3 regions of the Priestia sp. D3YE.R1 genome follow, and region 1 is predicted to be linked to each of the others. Evidence: predicted binding sites of a transcription regulator. Region 1 holds the regulator's gene; each other region holds the start of a gene.

What was found. Region 1 encodes Rex, which represses fermentation and respiration genes when NADH is low (regulators of the CRP and FNR family bind a similar motif). Its sites were predicted from a motif close to TTGTGAAATATTTCACAA; they were not measured.
Region 2: the regulator Rex is predicted to act here: its motif matches at 4,713-4,730, upstream of yeiL (transcriptional regulator YeiL).
Region 3: the regulator Rex is predicted to act here: its motif matches at 2,166-2,183, upstream of ACOZIR_RS25325 (L-lactate dehydrogenase).

Annotation. Positions count from the first base shown of each region.
Region 1 covers NZ_JBLTHW010000017.1:2,698-8,619, forward strand. Annotated here, with positions in the region: gene tsaD (tRNA (adenosine(37)-N6)-threonylcarbamoyltransferase complex transferase subunit TsaD) at 1-643, shown strand, start outside; gene ACOZIR_RS28055 (ABC-F family ATP-binding cassette domain-containing protein) at 898-2,832, opposite strand; gene ACOZIR_RS28060 (redox-sensing transcriptional repressor Rex) at 3,291-3,929, shown strand; gene tatA (twin-arginine translocase TatA/TatE family subunit) at 3,983-4,168, shown strand; gene tatC (twin-arginine translocase subunit TatC) at 4,184-4,939, shown strand; gene ACOZIR_RS28075 (YdiK family protein) at 4,966-5,193, opposite strand; gene ACOZIR_RS28080 (CPBP family intramembrane glutamic endopeptidase) at 5,190-5,918, opposite strand.
Region 2 covers NZ_JBLTHW010000005.1:126,966-132,887, forward strand. Annotated here, with positions in the region: gene ACOZIR_RS23925 (APC family permease) at 1-1,160, opposite strand, end outside; gene ACOZIR_RS23930 (AbrB/MazE/SpoVT family DNA-binding domain-containing protein) at 1,905-2,189, shown strand; gene ACOZIR_RS23935 (cyclase family protein) at 2,321-2,764, shown strand; gene ACOZIR_RS23940 (cyclase family protein) at 2,685-3,035, shown strand; gene ACOZIR_RS23945 (DoxX family protein) at 3,290-3,640, shown strand; gene ACOZIR_RS23950 (class I SAM-dependent methyltransferase) at 4,009-4,644, opposite strand; gene yeiL (transcriptional regulator YeiL) at 4,753-5,415, shown strand; gene ACOZIR_RS23960 (hypothetical protein) at 5,578-5,922, shown strand, end outside.
Region 3 covers NZ_JBLTHW010000007.1:45,035-50,956, reverse strand. Annotated here, with positions in the region: gene ACOZIR_RS25335 (methyl-accepting chemotaxis protein) at 1-858, opposite strand, end outside; gene ACOZIR_RS25330 (cation diffusion facilitator family transporter) at 999-1,874, opposite strand; gene ACOZIR_RS25325 (L-lactate dehydrogenase) at 2,208-3,164, shown strand; gene ACOZIR_RS25320 (lactate permease LctP family transporter) at 3,227-4,807, shown strand; gene ACOZIR_RS25315 (zinc-binding dehydrogenase) at 4,905-5,897, opposite strand.

The sequences.
Region 1 (5,922 bases):
AATTAAAAAATTAGAATTCCCGCTTTTATCGCTAGTTGTATCTGGAGGGCATACGGAGCTTGTATACATGGAAAGTCACGGTCAGTTTAAAGTGATTGGCGAAACAAGAGATGATGCAGCAGGAGAAGCCTACGATAAAGTGGCCCGCACGTTAAACCTTCCATATCCAGGCGGACCTCATATTGACCGTCTTGCACATGAAGGAGAGCCGTTAATTGATTTGCCGCGTGCTTGGCTAGAAGAAGGATCCTATGATTTTAGTTTCAGTGGGTTAAAATCAGCAGTTATTAACACTGTCCACAACGCGAAGCAAAAAGGTGAAGAGATTCTTCCACAAACACTTGCTGCTAGCTTTCAAGCGAGTGTCATTGATGTGTTAGTAACTAAAACAGTTAAAGCTGCGAAGGAATATAACGTTAAGCAAGTTTTATTGGCAGGAGGAGTTGCTGCTAATAAAGGGCTTAGAGCAGCGCTAGAAGAGGCATTTGAATCCATGTCAAATATTGAGCTTATTATCCCGCCGCTATCTCTATGTACGGATAATGCCGCAATGATTGGAGCAGCAGCAAGCGTAAGATTTGCTCAAGGAAAACGTTCAGACATGTCATTAAATGCAAACCCCGGTTTGGACTTGGAAGAGTAAAAGGCGGATGAGATTTATTTCTCATTCGTTTTTTTTGTGGATAAAAATGATTTATCAACAATATTCAATAAATTTAGAATTGACTGTGGATAATTATGTGGAAAAGTCCGTGCACTTAGTACACGGACCTGTTATTAACAAGTTTTAATTATGAAAATCAGACAGATATCCACTATTTATTCACAGAGTGGATAAAGCTTGCTCTTAAGCGTATGAACAGGTGAATAGTACGAAGAGATACGAAAAAATATAGGCTATTCTTCTAGAAGCAGCTGTAATTCTTCCCACTCTTCCATTAATGTGGATAACTGAGAAGAAATTTTTTCATTTTCACCGTTTAATCTTGATACTTCTTCGTGATTTTGATAAATTTCAGGGTCACAAAGAAGTTCTTCATTCTCCGCTTGTGCGGCTTCTAATTTGTTTATTTCAATTTCAATTTCTTCAATGCGGCGCGTTCGCTGCCTCATCAATTTCTTTTGTTCTTTATCTTGTTTATAGGACTGTTTATCTACTTTTACCGTACGTTCTTCGTTTGCTTTTATATTTTCTAATTCTTTGATTTCCTCTATTTCTGCTTTCTTTTCTACATAATAGTCATAATCTCCAAGAAATTCTTCTACCCCTTCAGGAGATAGCTCTGCTATTTTGTTGGCAATACGATTAATAAAATAACGGTCATGTGAAACAAATAATAGAGTCCCCGGGTAATCAATTAACGCATTCTCTAGTACTTGTTTGCTATCTAAATCAAGGTGGTTAGTAGGTTCATCCAAAATTAAGAAGTTAGCTTTTTGAAGCATAAGTTTCGCAAGAGCCAAACGTGCTTTTTCACCACCGCTAAGCGTCGAAACGATTTTCAGTACATCATCACCTGAAAACAGAAAGTTTCCAAGCGCTGTACGGATTTCTTTTTCAGGTTTGGATGGGTAGTCATCCCAAAGCTCATTTAAAACGGTTTTATTAGACGTTAAATTGGCTTGCTCTTGGTCGTAATAACCAACCATTACATTTGAGCCAAAAGAAATAGTTCCAGTCTTGAAGCTGAGTTTATCCACAATACCTTTTAATAAAGTTGATTTCCCAACGCCATTAGGGCCAACCAACGCGAGGCTTTCACCTTTTTTAATGCGAAGGTTTGCCTGCTGGACGACATAGTTGTTTTCATCATATCCAATAGACACATCTTCGAGATTTAAGACTTCATTTCCGCTTTGACGCTCAATTTCAAAAGAAAAACTAGCTGATTTTTCACCTTCGTTAGGTCGATTTATTAACTCCATTCGATCGAGCTGTTTACGTCTGCTTTGCGCACGTTTTGTAGTCGATGCGCGGGCGATGTTTCGCTGAATAAAGTCATTCAATTTTGCGACTTCATCCTGCTGTTTTTCGTACTGACGCATTTCTTTTTCATATCGCTCTGCTTTTTGTACAAGGTATTTAGAGTAGTTGCCCGTGTACTTCACCGTTGTTTTTTGTGTGACTTCATACACTTGGTTTACGACTTTATCAAGGAAGTAACGATCATGTGAAACGATTAAAATAGCTCCTTCATACCCTTGCAGAAACTGTTCCAGCCATGCTAAAGTTTCAATATCTAAGTGGTTGGTAGGCTCATCCAGAATAAGCAAATCAGGCTTTGTTAAAAGCAGTTTTGCAAGAGCCAGGCGCGTTTTTTGTCCACCGCTCAAGGAGGAAATAGGGGTGCTGTAGTCAAAGTTTGAAAAACGGAAACCGTGAAGAATAGATCGTGTATCCGCTTCATATTGATAGCCGCCTAAATCTTTAAACGTTACTTGAAGCTGATCGTACTCTTTGGTTAGTTTTTCGTATTGAACTGAATCATTAAAAATGTCTGGATCACCCATCTTCGTTTCAAGCGTACGTAATTCTTTTTCCATCTTCTTTAATGGAGCAAAGACAGTCATCATTTCTTCCCATATGGAGAGTGTTGACTCAAGAACTGTATCTTGTCCCATATAATCAATGGAAACACCCTTAGGTTTAATAATTTCTCCGCTGTCATAGGAAAGCTGCTCAGCAATAATTTTTAATAAAGTTGATTTACCAGCACCGTTTCGTCCCACTAAGGCAATGCGGTCTTTTGATTGTACTTCTAACTTTATATTCGATAAAATGGGTTCTGCCCCATAGTATTTTGTAATACCGTTCAATTGTAGAATAATCATTTTTTCACCTCTAGTAGTATATCCATAGTGTATTTTAACACATTTTTAACTACAAGTTCTTCCTACAAGCGTTTGTAATTTGTAGAGGGACAAGGACAAATGATGAAGCGAATGTTTTGATTCATGAAATAAAATGATTTTACCTGCACATTTTATACAGGATACTATGTTAAAATAAGAGATAAGTGCATCTCTGAACTTATATATGATGGATGTAAAAAACCCGTCATGACTACCAAACCGATCCTTTGAAGGGCTAATTGCTTCGTTCTAGCTATCGACTTTAAGTAGTGCTGGATAGACAAAAGCCGTCGAGGTTTGAAGCGGAGTATATATAAAACAAGAGAAAAGAGAGAGAATTGGAAGCGCTACCTCAAAGCGGTTGATGCTTTGTGAAAGGTAATGCAATATGACTTGAAAATGTTAGTAATGACATACATGAACTGAGGGGGTACAACGTGAACACTGAACAATTAAAAATACCACAAGCAACGGCTAAACGATTGCCGCTTTATTATCGTTTTTTGAAAAATTTGCATGCTTCTGGTAAACAGCGTGTGTCGTCAGCAGAGTTAAGTGAGGCAGTGAAAGTGGATTCTGCTACTATTCGTCGGGACTTTTCTTACTTTGGTGCATTAGGAAAAAAGGGATACGGCTACAATGTGAATTATTTACTTACATTTTTCCGTAAAACGTTAGACCAAGATGAAGTAACGAAAGTAGCACTGATTGGCGTAGGGAATCTAGGAACGGCCTTTTTAAATTATAATTTTATTAAAAATAATAACACTAAAATTGAGTGCGCTTTTGATGTGATAGAAGATAAAGTCGGTACGAAAGTAGGCGACGTGCCAGTCTATCACCTTGACCAATTGGAAGATTATATGAGTGATGACATCTCAGTAGCGATTTTAACCGTTCCAGCCACTGTTGCTCAGCAAATTACCGATCGTTTAGTGAGTTGCGGAATTAAAGGGATTTTAAACTTTACTCCTGCACGCTTAAACGTACCGGATGAGATTCGACTCCATCATATTGATCTTGCTGTAGAATTACAGTCGCTTGTCTACTTTTTGAAAAATTATCCTGTTGAATAAGGCGGACTGTGTTACGATTTCCTTAAGTCTAAATTAATAAGGAGAGTGGGAATATGGGGATTGGAGCAGGCAGTTGGATTATTATTGCGATTGTAGCACTGCTTATTTTTGGACCGAAACGGTTACCGGAGCTAGGAAGATCAGTGGGCCAAACGCTTAGAGAGTTTAAGCATGCCGCTAGCGGTGCATCAGAAGATCGTGAAAAAGATAAACAGCGTCAAGTAGATGACAAAGAGTAAAAGGGTGATCATAGTATGACCGAACAAGAAATGTCAATATATGATCATATAGGAGAGCTGCGAAAACGCATTTTAATTGTTTTATTTTTCTTTGTGATTGCCACAATTGGCGGCTTTTTTATAGCGGATAAGGTTATTGTCTATTTACAGCATGCTGATGAGGCAAAGAATTTAACGATGAATGCATTTCGGTTAACAGATCCAGTTAAGATTTATATGCAATTTGCTGTTATTATCGGCTGCGTACTTGCAGCTCCTGTTGCACTGTATCAACTCTGGGCATTTATTAGTCCTGGTTTATATGAAAAAGAGCGTAAGGTAACGCTTGGATATATTCCTGTTTCCATTTTTCTCTTTATCGGCGGTGTCTCTTTTTCTTATTTTGTGTTGTTTCCATTTGTCGTTGATTTTATGACGCGCGTTTCGGATGAGCTGAATGTAAACCAAGTGATTGGCATTAATGAATACTTTTCTTTTTTAATGCAGCTCACACTGCCTTTTGGCTTGTTGTTTCAGCTTCCTGTCGTCGTTATGTTTTTGACGCGTTTAGGAATTATAACGCCTATGTTTTTATCTCAAATTCGAAAATATGCCTATTTCGTACTGCTAGTTATTGCCGCACTTATTACACCACCGGAATTGCTCTCGCACATGATGGTGACAGTGCCGCTTTTAATTTTGTATGAAATCAGCATCATTATTTCCCGCATTTCGTATCGCAAAGTGTTAAAGGCAAGGGCAGAGCAAGAAAGAGAAGATGTTAGTATGTAAAAAAAACCACTGAAACAGTGGTTTTTTTATTTGGATGAATCATCTTGATTTTTATATTGCTGCTGCAATTTTTTAATTTTGTAGTGCAAGATAAAGATGCGAACCGCAAACCTGAAATCGAATGCGGCTACGAGTGCAAATAAGATTGTGGGGAAATTCCAGACGGTTTCCTGGGCATTTTGAATTGCCAAGTAGGTGAATAAAATCCCCATAATAATATAAATAAACCCTCGTGTTAAAGGGATATTCTTCATAAAAACATGCCTCCAAAAATGAACTGCATTTGTTCTGCTTGTTTTTGCATTTCTATAATTTTATCTGCAAAAATAGTTTGAGATAAAATAACGATTGTATTCATCAAAACATGAGCAATAATAGGTACAACAATTAGTCTCGTCCTTGCATAAAGGAATGCAAATACAAATCCCATGGCTGTATACACAAGTAAATGTTTAAAATCCCAGTGTACCGCAGCGAAAATAAGGGAACTAATAAATGCAGAGATAAAGAAATTGTATCGTTTGTGAAGAGAACCAAAAATAATCTTTCGGAAAATAATCTCTTCTAGTATTGGTCCAATAACAGACGTAACGACAATAAGGAACGGCGTTGCTTTAACAAGATTAACAATATTTTGTGTGTTTTCAGATACTTGGGTAATGCCAAGAGCGTGCTCAATCATACCTGCTACAGCTTGACCAGCCATAGCGAGAAACACCCCAAGGACTGACCAGACAACAGCAATCGTTTTTCCAGCATGTTCTATACGCATGGACATGTCACGGCGCAGCAGCAGTAAGACAATAAGTAAACCAAGGATAAAGCTAATGATAGTCCAATAAGTCAAAAGCATGACATTCGCTGTTCGAACTGGATAGTCATCAAACATTCCTGTTAATTTTAACAGCGGTATACCAACAACTCCTGAAAACTGCATAAGGATGTAGGTGAGGATAACATACCAATAACGTTTTTCCAATCTT
Region 2 (5,922 bases), on a different contig from region 1:
GTCATGGCTGTAACAGGTCCGGTAATATAAGAGATTAATGTCGCAACTGAAATAATTTCAGCTAATACACCCCAACCTCTAAATAGAAATAAGAAAATGAATGATACGGCTAAATTGAAAAACATTGCTTGACGCGGCACACCATAAATAGGGTGCAATTTCCCTAAAACACCAGGTAAATATTTATTCTTTTCCATACCGTATATCATACGAGATGTGGTAGCAGTATAGGTTATTCCCGTTCCTGAAGGAGAAACAAATGCATCAGCGTACAATATAATAACAAGCCAGTTAATACTTAGAGCAATAGCCAAATCAGCAAATGGAGAGTTGAAATTAAGGTGACTCCATCCGTGAACAACCATAGAAGGGTCAACTGCTCCAATAAACGCAACCTGTAATAAGATATAAATAACGGTAGCAAGTAGAATCGATCCTACTACAGCTAATGGAATAGAACGCCCAGGATTCTTTGCTTCTCCAGCCATATTAATAGGGCTTTGAAAACCATTAAATGCAAATACAATACCGGACGTTGCTACCGCCGTTAGTACGCTTGCCCAACCATTTGGCGCGATGCCTTCTCCAGACGTAAAATTTCCACTATGAAAACCGGCAAATAAAAGTGATCCAATTGTTAAGCCAGGAATCACTATCTTAAAGATTGTGATGAGTGAATTTGCTTTGGAAAAGAGACTTACTGTCCAATAATTTAGTAAGAAATAAATAAGTAATAAAACAGAAGCAATGCCTAATCCAGGTAAAGTAAGCGTGCCATTTTTCACTAAACTACTTGTCCACTTTGCCCATTCCCATGGCCAAGAACTCATGTATTGTACAGAGGCAACAGCTTCAACTGGGATAACAGATACAATAGCAATCCAGTTTGCCCAAGCAGCAATAAATCCAAGAAACGATCCATGAGAATATTGTGTATATTTAACCATACCTCCTGCTTCCGGAAACATAGATCCAAGCTCGCTGTAAGAAAGCCCAATAAATAAAATAACAATCATACCGATAATCCAAGAAATAATAGCAGCAGGTCCAGCAATTTGAGCTGCTCTCCATGCCCCGAATAACCAACCTGAACCAATGATTGAACCTAGTCCAACCATTGTTAAAGAAAAAGTTCCCATCCTACGATGTAAATGATTCATTTTTTTAACCTCTCTCATATAAGTTGTAGTAATTATAGAAAGACTATTAGATCCTCCAAAGTCCCTTTCTTTGTAAGGCAAGGATTATAGTAGATATAGTAGTCTGCTTAGCTTCAAAAGGAGTTGATACATCAGCGTAACTTGAAGAGATAGTGATACTCCTTTAAGTCATTAATAAGGATACAATGAGAGCAACTTTTTTTCTGTAGTTAGTTTATAAATATCTTCACTCCATTGAAGTGGAATTAACAAAAGATAAACTATTATTAAACGCTTTCATTTTTCTTCAGCGAAATCGTATCTTTAATTTATAATAGGAACTACATAATCATACAGAAAACGACAAAAATTATAAATTTTCTATTTTTTTTGTGAATGATTCGATAAGAAAGAAATGCGTATTCTCCATTATTTAGATATAGAAACATTTAATATTATCATATATGGATTTAAATACTTTTTTACATATAAATAATTTAATGGATATTATTGGATGATTTTATGTAGATTTTTGTTTAATTCTGTAGTTTGTATCATAAAATAAGGCTTAATAAATCTTTGTTATTAGTTTAAATTCATATATTACTTTTATTAAAATAAAAGGATAATAAGGTAATATAATACATTTTTGTGTTAGGAATTACTCCAGTAAAAAATTCTCTTATGGAGATAATTTGTCACCAAAATACAATTAATTAATAACCATTATTAAATTGAAAGATCATTTAAATTAGGAGTGAGAAAATGAAAAAAATAGGGCTGATTAAGGGTTTAGGCAAATTTGGACGTGTCACATTCCCTAGTGAACTACGACGAACCTTAGGGATAAAAGGCAGTGAGAGTTATGTGGAGATGTCTATAGAAAATGACTTAATAATTATCGAAAAATGTGGTGAAAGTAAACCCTGTGCTATCACTGGTAAGGTAAGTGATAAAAATAAAGTGTATATAGGTAATATCGTGCTAAGCTCAGAAGGAGAAAAGATTTTATTACAACAATTAATTGATATAGAAAAACAGATTGAATGACCATTCTTTCATTTTCACCTTCTAGGAGCTACATTCCTTTCAAAATATATTGGATCGGCTCTTACGTTGCAATGCCACTTGCTGCTGTGATGCGTCCCCTATCTTGCTCGGAGTGAAGAACCTACCTAACCTTGTCGTATCTATTTGGAGCGTCGGCATACGTTTTACTTACCGATATGGTGTGTGATGAAGATACGATATCAAACGGATCTGCCATTCGAGATGGCATTATAACTTTTAAAGGGCTTCCTGCCCCAATCATTTGTGATGATTTAAGCCGGGAAGAATCTCGAAAACATTACGAAGAAGGTATAGAATTTCAAATTAAAAAAATAGAAATGGTGTCTAATACAGGAACTTATATTGATGTTCCTTTTCATAGGTATGTTAATGGAAAAGATCTATCGGAAACATTAATTGATAAGATGGCTGGTCTAGAAGGAATCATTGTTCATATTGATGAAAACAAAAAAGAGATTGATGAGGATGTCTTTTATGACCTTGCTATGGAAGGAAAAGCTGTTCTTATTCAACACAGGTTGGGATCAATATTGGAATACGAATCAATACTTTGAAAATCATCCGTATTTAATTGAGAAAGCAGCACAATATTTATGGGATAAAAGAGCTTATTTAGTTGGAATTAATTCTGTAAATATAGATGATACGTCAGGTAAAGATCGTCCTGTACATACAACTTTATTGGCGCGAGAAATTCTAATCATTGAACATTTATGCAACTTAAAAGAAATTTCAACTGAAAACTTTTTATTTTATGCTGTTGCTCCAACAATCAAAGGCTTTGGAACTTTTCCAGTTAGAGCCTTTGTAGAAGTCTCTAACTAACTATAGTTATTCGACATAGTGGCATTTATATTATTGTTATATTCACAGGGAAGATCCATAAAATCCTTAATCGGTGCGTCTTGTTTTTGTTTTTTATAATTCCTGTTATGGTAACTAACTTTGTATACAACATATATAATCTCCACTTCATGGCTTTTTATTAAATTAATGATAGAACACCATGCGGGATATATACCCAACTTATTATCCATGAAGATGTTACCCAAAAGGATTTTTAAAAGGAGTAAGTTTAGATGATGATTATTATGCAAGCGATTTTAGCCGTTTTTATTTTAGTGGGAGGTTTCATAAAACTTCTTCGTATACCGTTTCAGGTTGAACATTGGCAGCACTATCAATATCCATTATGGTTAATGTCTGTAATTGGAATTGTGGAACTTATTGGAGCAATAGGAATGATTGGCGGTATTTGGAATCCATACTTGGTTTTTGTATCTGGCGTATTGTTTGTAATTCTCATGATAGGTGCCATACATGCCCATATTTTTCGAGCTCATCAACCTATTAAGATGATTATTCCTGCAACAATCTGCTTGATATTATCTATGATGGTGATTATGTGGAATTTCAAGGTGTTTTTCTAAGCTAATAACTTTAGTCTGGTTAGGAATTTTAGGGACACCTTTATCGACTTTTGCTAGGTATATTCCTAACAAAGTTGTGTCCTTGGGAATCCTTGCCGTTGCAATTATAATTACATTTGGAGCAGCCCTTATAGGACTCTCTTCACTTAGAAAAAACAGAAAATAAAAGAATTTATAGAAGAAACTCGTCAAAAAGAGGCCTTTACTCAATAAGAGTAAAGGTCTCTTCTGAAAAGTTTTTTCTATCATCTAGATAAACATCTCCAATTCAGAATGCACTTTCTCCTTTTTATGGCGTAAATTGATTAAGACGCTGTAAGACATCTATCCAATACAATTTCTCCTTTATACTTTTATCTCTAATAAATTCAATTTAATTTTCCCATATACACTAAACCATTTGAACGATTTCCATTCATAGTTGTATATTCTAATTTCTTGTATTCTAAGGTTTCAAATTGATCTACCCATTCTTTCACACGTTCTTCGCTATGATGACGTAAAATGGCCCCATCTGGTAATTCAAAAACCCCATATGTATGATACTTAGTGACTCCCTTTTCATAACGTAATTTATTTCTTTCATCACTATTCAGTAAAAAGTCATTGATGTAGATAATACCTCCTGGTTTTAGTACTCGTTTAATCTCATTTAAAATAGCATTCTGTTCCTCATCTTTATACACACATGTTAAAACTGCAAAAAGTAAAACAGCATCCAAAGAATTCTTAGAAAAAGGAAGGTTCCCACTTTGAATTACTTGAAAATCGATTTCTGAGTCATGAGACTTAGCTCGTTTAATCATTTCTTCCGAAAAGTCTACACCATGTAAATGGTTATAATCGTAACTTCTTAATTCCAATAAAGTCCGTCCATACCCACAACCATAATCCAATATAGCAGCATTGTGATTAACATGTGTTAGGAATAATTCAGGTTGAAAAGGCGTAGTAAATTCTTTTTTGTTAGCTACTTCATTCCAGTATTCATCTTGTTTGATCATCTTTATGAAACAACTCCCTATTGATTTATCAACTTTGATTGCATCATAGCATGTAAAAACATAAAATAATGTGAGATATCTCATATTTTTATAATAGTAGGAGAAAAAATGAAATTCTTAAACGCCCCTATGCAAAGTTACTATATCGAGAAATACTCTATTCAATCACTTTTTTCTTTTCCAATTACTCCATTTATTCAGGTCTGCGAATTTGAACGTGGTGAATTTATTTATAAGGAAGGTTCCTATCCTCAATATATTTATTATCTTGTTGAAGGTAAGGCAAAACTCTATGTTACACACGAAAATGGGAAAGTGTCCTTGATTAATTTTTTACAAGCTCCGACATTTATGGGAGAAGTGGAACTATTAAACTCACAAAGATATTCTAAAGCTATACAAACTGTTACTAAAACCATTTGTTTGGCTATTCCTATTAATACCTGTAAAAATAAGCTCTTAACAGATGTAACATTTCTCAGATATTTATGCTGTTTTTTAAGTGAGAAAGCAACTAAAATTTCAGCAAAATATACACAAAATCAGGCCTATCCACTTGAGAACCGTCTTGCTGCTTTTATAATGTTGTCGGCTGATGACAACTTTTATAAAGAAAAACATACTGAAGTATGTGAGTATTTAGGTGTATCGTACCGCCATCTTCTCCATGTACTAGCTCAACTATGTAAAAAAAATATTATTGAAAAGCAGTCGCAAGGCTACATCATTAAAGACAGAGGATATCTTGAAAAACTAGCAAAATTAAATTAAAAATACTTATAATAATCTTACTTCAAAATAAAGATAACTAGATATAATCCATACATTTTTAATTAACATAATGTGCGTTCTCGGTAGTAAATAAAAGTAGAGTATTTATTTACTAAAAATGCTATTATATATAAATTAAGAAATTTACTAGGAGATTATATTATGTTTAAAAAAATCATATCAGTGCTGATTTCTTCTCTATGTGGTAGCTTAGTAGTTACTGTAGCAACCTTTGATACTTCATATGAACAAATCACTTTTAATAATTTGATAGCTGGCTTAGTTTTTGGATTAATGTATATTGTTCCAATTGTTACTGTGTTAGGCATACCATCATCTATTTTGATTGATATCTTAATTAAAAATAGAAATAGGAAATATAAAAAATTAATCGAAATAGCACTATACATTATTTTTGGAGTAATAGGTGCAACGATAGTTTCACTTATTATCTCCTTAGATGATGGTACAAACGGCGTAAATTTGTTGGCATTCAAACGTATTTGT
Region 3 (5,922 bases), on a different contig from region 1:
GCTTGAGAGCATTTCATTATAAATAAAGGCATTTCCTATCTTCCAATTCGTTCCTTCGAGAGTATCATATGCCATGACTCTCTCTTCACCTTGAAAGGTATACTTCATGAAATCTCTATTCCGGTCTGCTTCGTACATTTTTTTCATAAATGGCTGATTCATTAAATTTTTTCCAGCTTCTGTTGGATGAACGAGCGCTGTGCCATTTTGATCAAATAAAAATGCATACCCACCGTGATTTACTTCTGCTTTGCCTACAATGTTTTTTAATGCATCTAAGTCTAAATCAGTAGCTATAACGCCCAGCACATTTTTAGTAGCTGGATCTAAAATAGCCTTTGCAATCGTCACGACCGTCTTTTTTGTTGCTGCATCCTCATATGGATCCGTATAAATTAATTGATCAGGTGATGCCACTGCTTGTTTGTACCAAACTCTTGAAGTCGGGTCATAACCTGATCCGTACTCTTGCTTAGGAACAGAATACATTCCTTTATTTTTTGTACCTATGTATTCAAGTACTAAATTAGGATACTTTTCTTTAAACTGTGTAAACTCTTTTTGAACTGTATTCCATGTAAAATAAGGATTTTTCTCTTGATTTGTTCCATTTCCTTCCTGCTTAACAAAATTAACGATTACATCGTTCTCACTGTACGTCAGCAAAGAACGACTATACATGTCTAAGTACGTATGAATCGTTTCTTTTAGCTCTTTCACTTGACTTTGAGACTGAACTTCTACATCTTTTTCTATCTGTGTTTTGGTAAATTGATAAACAGCCCCTGAAACAACTAATAATAAACTAGCTATAAAAATACTAAAAAATACTACGAGCTTTGCACTCAACCTCTTCATTCCCTCACCCTTCTACAAAAATCTTTATATTACTAATAACGGCTTTTTATTTTCATTTTTGAAGAAGTTTTTGTGATTTATTTCAAATTCCCGCAAAATAAAACCAGCGCATCCTTTCATAGCGAAAGAACGTGCTGGTTTTATTTTTGCTTTTCGTATGCATCAGGTTCAATATGAACAAGCGTATCTTTAATCTGATGCTCATCGTTCATCATATGTTCAATTTGATCAGCAATTTCATGGCTTTTAATAACATTTAAATGAGGATCTACTTTAACCGTTACATCAATCACGACTTGATTACCAAGCTTGCGCGCTTTCACATCTTCTACTTCTTTTACCCCTTTTACAAGCCCAATGCTTTCTTTGTAGTGCCCTAACTTTTCTTCATCAAATCCGTCCGTTAAAGAATGAGCCGCTTCTTTAAAAATCTCGATGGCTGTTTTACAAATAATAATCCCCACAGCAAAAGCAGCTACCACGTCCAGCCAGGGCAGGCCGAATTGTGAGCCGAAAATTCCCACAACAGCCCCTATGCTCACAAGTGCATCAGACAAATTATCTTTAGCAACCGCATATAAAGACTGGCTATCAAGTTTTTTAGCAAGCTTAATATTATATCGGTAGACACCACCCATAACGGCAGCGGCTCCAAGACCTACCCAAGCAGCCAGTAAATTAGGCGCTTCAGATTTATCCATAAATAATGACTGACCCGCATCGACCAATACTTCTAGTCCGATGACCATCATGATAAAAGAAGCAATAAGTGAAGAGATATGTTCCGCTCTGGAATGTCCGTAAGGATGATCATTATCGCGAGGTTTTTTAGAGATTTTTAAACCGATTAAGACGGCAATTGATGCAATAATATCTGTGACATTATTAAGACCGTCGGCTTTTAATGCAGAGGAAGCGGTGACACCTGCAATAGTAAGTTTACATGCTGATAAAAAGATATATGATAAGATACTAACCCAAGCGCCTTTTTGGGCTTGCTCATAGTAGTTCTCCATCCCTTCAACTCCTTTATTCAAAATAAGCAAACTTAGTGTAACAAATGGATTTCGTGTGGGTCTATAGAAACATTATTGGCTGTTAACATACAAATAGAGAACGTTAAACTCTTTAGCTTTCTGCAAAACAAGTTGCCTTTACTCAACACTTTAAACGTTTAAGATCTTTCTGAATGTGGCACTTCATGTAGAAGGACCTTTTTTTAAAATTGCCCTGTAAAATTGTTTACTATTTTTTAAAGGGTGTGATTTTTATCACAGCCGAGGGTATCTATTCTTGTTACACTAACATTGTGAAATACATCACAAAATAAAATTCAAAGGATGATACAAATGAAAACACAATTCACACCAAAAACACGAAAAGTTGCCGTTATCGGAACTGGTTTTGTTGGCTCAAGCTACGCTTTTTCAATGGTGAATCAAGGTATTGCCAATGAATTAGTGTTAATCGATATGAACAAAGAAAAAGCAGAAGGCGAAGCACGCGATATCAATCATGGAATGCCATTTGCCACACCAATGAAAATCTGGGCTGGAGATTATAAAGACTGTGCTGACGCTGATTTAGTAGTTATTACAGCGGGCGCTAATCAAGCTCCAGGGGAAACGCGCTTAGATCTAGTTGAAAAAAACGTTAAAATTTTTGAATGCATTGTAAAAGATATTATGAACAGCGGATTTGACGGCATCATTTTAGTCGCAACAAATCCAGTGGATATTCTTGCACACGTTACACAAAAAGTATCAGGGTTACCAAACGAACGGGTAATTGGTTCAGGAACGATTCTTGACACAGCTCGCTTCCGCTACTTGCTGAGCGACTATTTCGAAGTAGATTCTCGCAACGTTCACGCTTATATTATGGGCGAACACGGAGATACGGAATTTCCTGTGTGGAGCCATGCGCAAATTGGCGGTGTGAAGCTCGAACATTTTATTAATACTGCCGCTATTGAAAAAGAGCCGGATATGCAGCATCTATTCGAACAAACCCGCGATGCGGCTTACCATATTATTAATCGAAAAGGAGCGACTTATTACGGAATTGCGATGGGACTTGTACGCATCACCAAGGCTATTTTAGATGATGAAAATTCTATTTTAACGGTATCTGCTTTATTAGAAGGACAATATGGTATTTCTGATGTGTATATAGGCGTACCAGCCATTATTAATAAAAACGGCGTGCGCCAAATTATTGAATTGAATTTAACTCCTCACGAACAGCAGCAGCTCGAGCACTCTGCTAGCATTCTTAAGCAAACTCGCGACAGAGCTTTTGTGTAACATCAAAAGATTTTTGCGGGGGACTCCCCCGCTCCCTTGTTTTAAATATGTAGTAGAGGTGTATGAATATGACGTGGACTCAGGTATATAATCCGTTAAATAACATTTGGCTTTCTGCACTAATTGCACTCATCCCCATCATCTTTTTCTTTATTGCTTTAACTCTTTTGAAATTAAAAGGACACATTGCTGCCAGTATTACGGTACTTCTTTCTATGATTATTGCTATTTATTTTTATGATATGCCTGCCTCAATGGTCTTAGGAGCCACAGGCTATGGGTTTCTGTATGCACTTTGGCCCATCAGCTATATTATTATCGGCGCGGTGTTCTTATACAAGCTAACTGTCAAAAGCGGACAGTTTACTACCATTAGACAATCTATTATTTCAATAACCGATGACCCCCGCTTGCAAATGCTGCTTGTTGCTTTTTCCTTTAATGCTTTTTTGGAAGGAGCAGCGGGATTTGGAGCTCCAATTGCCATTACAGCAGCGCTTCTAGTTGGGCTTGGATTCAAACCGTTAAAAGCAGCTGCGCTATGTTTAATTGCTAATACAGCTTCAGGAGCGTTTGGCGCCATGGGGATTCCTGTCATTGTCGCAGGACAAGTATCTGGCATTGATCCAAAAGAAATTGCTCATTTTCTTGGCACACAGCTTCCGATTATTTCTTTTCTTATCCCTTTTTTACTTGTCTTTATTATGGATGGAATAAAAGGATTAAAAGACGTATGGAAAGCAACGAGCATCACAGCCATTTCCTATGCACTGACGCAGTACTTAACTGTTACATACATCGGCCCTGAACTTCCAAACATCACATCTTCTATTGTGAGTTTGCTTGCTCTTGCTTTTTATATTAAACGAACAAGCCCGGCAGCAGCTAAAAGCTTCAGCCTGTCACCAAAACAAATTTTAAAGGCTTGGTCTCCTTTTATTCTATTAACGATACTCGTTACGGCTTGGAGCGTTTCTTTTGTCAAAACGATGCTTGAACATATGAACCTGCTTATTAACGTCCCATTTTTACACAATCATGTAATTAAAGCAGCTCCTTTAGTAAAGGATCCTACGCCTTATGCTGCTGTCTTAAAAATAGACGTATTTGCAGCAACAGGTACAGCAATTCTTATCGCTTGTATCCTTTCAGTTTTCTTGCTTAACGTATCGCCAAAGGTGGCATGGACTACTCTTTTGGAAACCGTAAAAGAACTATCAAGACCTATTATGACGATAATGATGGTTATTGCTTTTGCTTTTATTTCAAATTATTCAGGACAGTCTTCTACACTTGGATTGGCACTCGCTACATCAGCTGCTTATTTTCCATTTTTATCTCCATTTCTTGGCTGGATTGGCGTATTTCTAACGGGGTCTGTCGTATCGAATAATGCGCTGTTCGGCAACTTGCAGCTAACTACAGCACAGCAAATTAATGTCTTGCCAATTATTCTTGTAGCGGCTAATACTGCCGGCGGCGTGATGGCTAAAATGCTTTCTCCTCAATCAATTGCTGTCGCTGCTGGAGCAGTAGGTTTAGCCGGAAAAGAAGGTGAACTGTTCAAATACACGCTCAAATACAGCATGGGATTTTTGATACTAGGGGGATTTGTCACCTTTTTGTTAGCTTGGTGGTTATGATACAAAACTGCTAAAAATCCTGTTATTACCTTGTTTTTTTCATTTAAACAAACGTTTGATTATATAAAAAGGTCCCCAGTTAGCGCTGGGGATCTTTTTATTCTGAAATAAGTAAACCTATATTGCCAAATTGTTTTCCTTTATCTAATCGTTCGCAAGCTGCAACTGCCTCAGACAACGGATAAAATCTATCGACGATTGGTTTAATTTGATGTTTCTCTATAAAATCCATCATGTCCACAAATTCTTCCTGACTTCCCATAGACGTACCAAGTATATTGAATTGAGGATAAAAAATGGTTCTTAGAGGCAATTCAACTTCATTTCCAGAACTCGCCCCGAAATTAACAATTCTTCCATTTGGCTTTAATATTTCAAAATAAGACGGAAATAAAGTTGCGCCTACACTATCAAGTATGATATCTACTTTTCTATCGTTGATTTCTTCTGTTAGGTTACTTCCACTGTCTAATGCACAATCAGCTCCATACTTTAGGGCTTGCTTTCTTTTTTCATCACTTCTAGAAGTAACCGTTACGTCAGCTCCGATAGCTTTTGCGAATAACAAGCCATAAGTCGCGACTCCGCTCCCTATACCAGGAATAAGCAGATGTTCTCCTTTTTTTAACTGCCCTTTTGTAAAGAGAGCTCTATACGCAGTTAAAGCCGATAATGAAAGAACTCCCGCTTGTTTCCAAGATAGATAAGGCGGCTTTTGCACAACATTATCCGCTTTTATGATTACATACTCTGCAAACGTTCCATTCGATGGACCACCTAAAATTTTAGGCGTAAACGGAATGTCCTCTATACGATCCCACTCCAGACTTGGATTAATGATCACTTCTATTCCAGTTTTTAAACCTTTTACCCCTTCTCCCACTTCTTCTATAATACCTGCACCGTCTGAACCGGGAATAAACGGCTTATCTCCTTTGCCTCGATTATTCATAACAAATAAATCTCTCCGGTTTAAACCTGCTGTTTTTAACCTTACTTTTACTTCTCCTCTTTCAGGGGGCATCTCCTGAAAATCTCTGTAATTCATGCCTGCTATCCCGCTTTTCTCACTATGTATAATGGCTTTCATGATTTCGCCTCCTCTTAATCTACTC